Regions from separate parts of the Pseudoalteromonas sp. SCSIO 43088 genome, predicted to be linked through region 2. Evidence: predicted binding sites of a transcription regulator. Region 2 holds the regulator's gene; the other holds the start of a gene.
What was found. Region 2 encodes ArgR, which controls arginine synthesis, uptake and breakdown. Its sites were predicted from a motif close to ANTGAATANNTATTCANT; they were not measured.
Positions count from the first base shown of each region.

Region 1: a site for ArgR is predicted at 727-744, ahead of J8Z28_RS12720 (OadG family protein). Genes of this name have one in related genera too.

Region 1 covers NZ_CP072675.1:2,758,748-2,760,946, reverse strand. The annotation lists gene J8Z28_RS12730 (hypothetical protein) at 1-24, opposite strand, end outside; gene J8Z28_RS12725 (DUF1328 domain-containing protein) at 76-249, opposite strand; gene J8Z28_RS12720 (OadG family protein) at 784-1,032, shown strand; gene oadA (sodium-extruding oxaloacetate decarboxylase subunit alpha) at 1,048-2,199, shown strand, end outside.
Region 2 covers NZ_CP072675.1:745,811-748,009, forward strand. The annotation lists gene J8Z28_RS03430 (Dyp-type peroxidase) at 1-783, shown strand, start outside; gene argR (transcriptional regulator ArgR) at 780-1,247, opposite strand; gene mdh (malate dehydrogenase) at 1,473-2,199, shown strand, end outside.

The sequences.
Region 1 (2,199 bases), 1.9 Mb from region 2:
GGCTTTTAAAGTTGAATTTTTCATAATGAAATTCCTTGTAAATTTAAAATAAAGTAAGTGGTTATCTGCTTTTAACTACTTAGGGACACTGCCTCTAAGTGCTCCTGATACCAGCGAAATAACTAGTAATACTAAAAATATAAAAAAGATAATCTTAGCGATGCCTGCAGCGGCTCCTGCGATACCGCCAAAACCTAACACTGCTGCGATTAACGCGATAACTAAAAAAGTAATTGTCCAGCGTAACATAGTGGTCTCCTTGGCTATTTAAATTTTCTTAAGTTCGATGTAACTAAAGCGAGTTCTGTGCCATAAGTTTTATTTTATATATTTCAACGGGTTGAGTGTTTTTGTTGTTCTTGATAGGGTTCATCATTTGGTAACTTTTACGAGTAAGCATGTAACTTATTCATAGTGATATTTTTTCATATTGAGCTGAATGAAGAAAAAGAGTATTTCTATGATTATTGGTAAGACCAATTTAACTTTGTTTTAAGGGGATAGCTCTAACACCTTGTTGTGCGTGGTTTTTAGGCTTTTTACTATGATTGGTTAATAGCTGAACATATAACGTCTGGCTATATTGACTATTTATATCATCTATAACGGGGCTTTAAATGCGCTAATAGTAGGGTGTTAATTATATGTGCGTCATGTTATTTTAAATTTAATTGGTTTTACCAATTTACAATGGTGCTATACAAATGAATTTTGTTTGTTATTATTGGTGCATAATTATTTAACAAAAATAACTTTTTATTTTAAGTAAGCGAGGGGAGTCGTATGGATATAGGTGGATTACTCACCACTGCGGCCAGTTTGATGGTGACAGGCATGGTAGGCGTGTTTGTTTTTCTGACTATTTTGATTTCAGCAGTCACTTTAATGTCAAAGGTAGTGGGTCGATTTGATGATCCTGCAACTGCAGAACCTACGCGTACAGCAAAAATTCAACCTCAACAGGGTGTGCCACAGGCACATATTGCAGCAATCAGCGCTGCAATTGCTCAATTTCGAAATAAACAAAAATAACGGGGCAGCTTAAACATGGCTAAATTAAAATTAACCGAATTAGTATTGCGTGACGCACACCAGTCTCTTTTGGCAACGCGTATGCGCTTAGATGACATGCTACCCATGGCAGAAAAACTCGATAATGCGGGTTATTGGTCAATTGAATCATGGGGTGGTGCGACGTTTGACTCGTGTATCCGTTATTTAGGTGAAGATCCTTGGCAACGTATTCGCGAGCTAAAAGCGGCAATGCCAAACACTAAGCAACAAATGCTACTGCGCGGACAAAATCTTCTAGGTTACCGTCATTATGCTGATGATGTAGTCGAAAAGTTTGTTGAGCGTGCCCACAAAAACGGTGTTGATGTTTTCCGTATTTTCGATGCGATGAACGATGTACGTAACCTTGAAACTGCCATTAAAGCCGCAGTTAAAGTAGGTGCTCATGCCCAAGGTACTATTTCGTACACAGTAAGCCCAGTCCATACGCTTGATATGTGGCTTGAGCTTGCAAAACAACTAGAAGATCTTGGTTGTCATTCAATTTGTATCAAAGATATGGCGGGTTTATTAAAGCCATATGATTGCGAAAAGTTGATCAAAGGCTTAAAAGAAACTGTATCTATTCCTATCGCAATGCAATGTCACGCGACGACAGGTTTAAGTACTGCAACTTACCAAAAAGCAATCGATGCGGGTATCGATATGCTTGATACGGCGATTTCGTCAATGAGTATGACCTATGGTCATAGTGCCACAGAAACTATTGTTTCAATTGTAGAAGGCACTGAGCGTGACACCGGCCTTAATTTAAATGAGTTAGAAGAAATTGCCGCTTACTTCCGTGATGTACGTAAGAAATACGCTGCATTTGAAGGCAGCCTTAAAGGTGTTGATGGTCGTATCTTATTAGCCCAAGTACCTGGCGGTATGTTAACTAACATGGAAAATCAGCTTAAAGAGCAAGGTGCTGCTGATAAGCTTGATCAAGTATTACTTGAGATCCCGCGTGTTCGTGAAGACTTAGGTTACATTCCTCTAGTTACACCAACGTCGCAAATTGTTGGTACTCAAGCAGTACTCAATGTACTGACTGGCGAGCGTTATAAAACCATCACTAAAGAAACTGCGGGTGTTCTTAAAGGCGAGTATGGTGCAACACCAGCACCAATGAATAAAGAGCTA
Region 2 (2,199 bases):
GTCATTCAAGATGAGTTTGCTGATCAGTTCTCAGAAGCCATGCTATCGTGTGTGGTTGCCCTTGGCGCTCAGTATTGGCCGCATATTCTGCCCGAGTTTATCCCAAGCCAATTGCAAAGCTTTCCGAATGTGACTCATAGTGAGCATGTGATTAGTGCGCAGCCATTTGACTTGTTTGTGCAAATTCGTTCAGACCGTGAAGATGTAAACCATCTATTTGCTCTGCAAATTCTAAAATTATTAACACCGGATGTTGAGCTGGTGGAGCAGGTCCGTAATTTTCGGTTTTTAGATGGACGTGATTTTAACGGCTTCATTTATGCAGGCGATACACCCCATGGCCGTCAAAAACGTAGTACAGCACTTATCGATAAACCGGGTCACTTTGAAGACCAAGGCAGTTATATTCATGTTCAGCGCTTTGTGCATGATTTGAGTGTCTGGCAGCATTTATCGTTGTCTGAGCAAGAGCAAATCATGGGGCGCACGCGTCTAGATAATACCTTGATTGTGCCTGCTGTAGAAACCAGTCATGCGGTTCGTAGTGAATTAAAAGATGAGCATGGCCAGCCACTTTTGCTAAACCAAAGCATGCCATTTGGTGATGTGCATAAGCAGGGAATTTTAATGGTTTCGTGTGCTGCGCAAGGGGATGCGTTTGAGCAGGTATTAAAGAGTCGCTTGGGGCAGGGCGATTGCTATGATCATTGGCTCGATTTTACTCAAGCCGATATGGGATCTGCGTTTTTCGCCCCGTCTGTAAACTTCTTAAAGCAACTTTAAACGGTATCGAATAAAGTGCGTACGCGATCAAGCGTTACATCAATTTCAGAAATCTTCGCAGGGGCGATAAAAATAGTGTCGTCGCCTGCAATGGTACCTAGTACGCCATCTGCTTTACCGAGTGAATCAAGTAAACGAGCAATTAATTGTGCTGCGCCTGGACTGGTGCGAATAATAATCATCATTTCGTTATGCATAATATCAATAACAAGCTGACGCAGTGGGCTTTTCGCTGTTGGCACACCCATTTCAGCCGGTAAACAATAGACCATTTCTTGTTTTGCATTACGAGTACGTACTGCACCGAACTTGCTTAACATGCGAGAGACTTTACTTTGACTAATATTATCAAAGCCTTGCTCTTTTAATGCTTCGACAATCTCACCTTGTGAGCCGAAGTTTTCTTCTTTTAATAGCGCTTTAAACGCTTTGATCAGTGCTTCTTGTTTGTCTTGTGGTTGCATGTTGCCGTTTCTTTATTCATAAAATGTAGGGTAATTCTACACAACTCTGCATATTTATGCAGTATTAGTTTACAAAGTCGTCCAAAATGCTGTGTCTTTACAGCCAAGTTTACAACTATGGTCGAAATTATACGCGAAATAAGCAGGATAAATTTGTTTTTAGTCGCTAATTTCATTATCTTTAGAGCCACAAATATTTCCTACCTCAAATTACGGAGAATTCCAATGAAAGTTGCTGTTTTAGGCGCAGCTGGCGGTATCGGCCAAGCATTGTCTTTATTATTAAAAACAAGTTTACCTGCAGGTTCTGAATTATCGTTATACGATGTTGCCCCTGTTGTTCCTGGTGTAGCGGTTGATCTTTCTCACATCCCAACAGACGTTAAAGTTGAAGGCTTTGGTGCTGACAGCCTAGACGCAGCATTAGCTGGTTGTGATATCGTTCTTATCCCAGCGGGTATGCCACGTAAGCCAGGCATGGACCGTGCGGACCTTTTCAACGTAAACGCAGGTATCATCAAAACATTAGCTGAAGGCATCGTTAAAAACTGTCCTAAAGCGTTAGTAGGTATCATCACTAACCCAGTAAACGGCACTGTGCCAATCGTTGCTGAAGTATTCAAAAAAGCGGGTACTTACGATGCTAACCGTGTATTCGGTATCACAACGCTTGACGTCATCCGTTCAGAAGCATTTGTTGCTGAACTTAAAGGTTTAAGCGCAACTGATGTTAAAGTTCCAGTGATCGGCGGTCACTCAGGTACTACAATTCTTCCTCTTCTATCTCAAGTTGAAGGTGTTACTTTCACTGACGAAGAAGTTGCAGCATTAACTCCACGTATCCAAAACGCTGGTACTGAAGTTGTTAACGCTAAAGCGGGTGGCGGTTCAGCGACTCTTTCAATGGGTGCTGCTGCAGCACGCTTCTGTATGTCTTTAGTTAAAGGCTTAC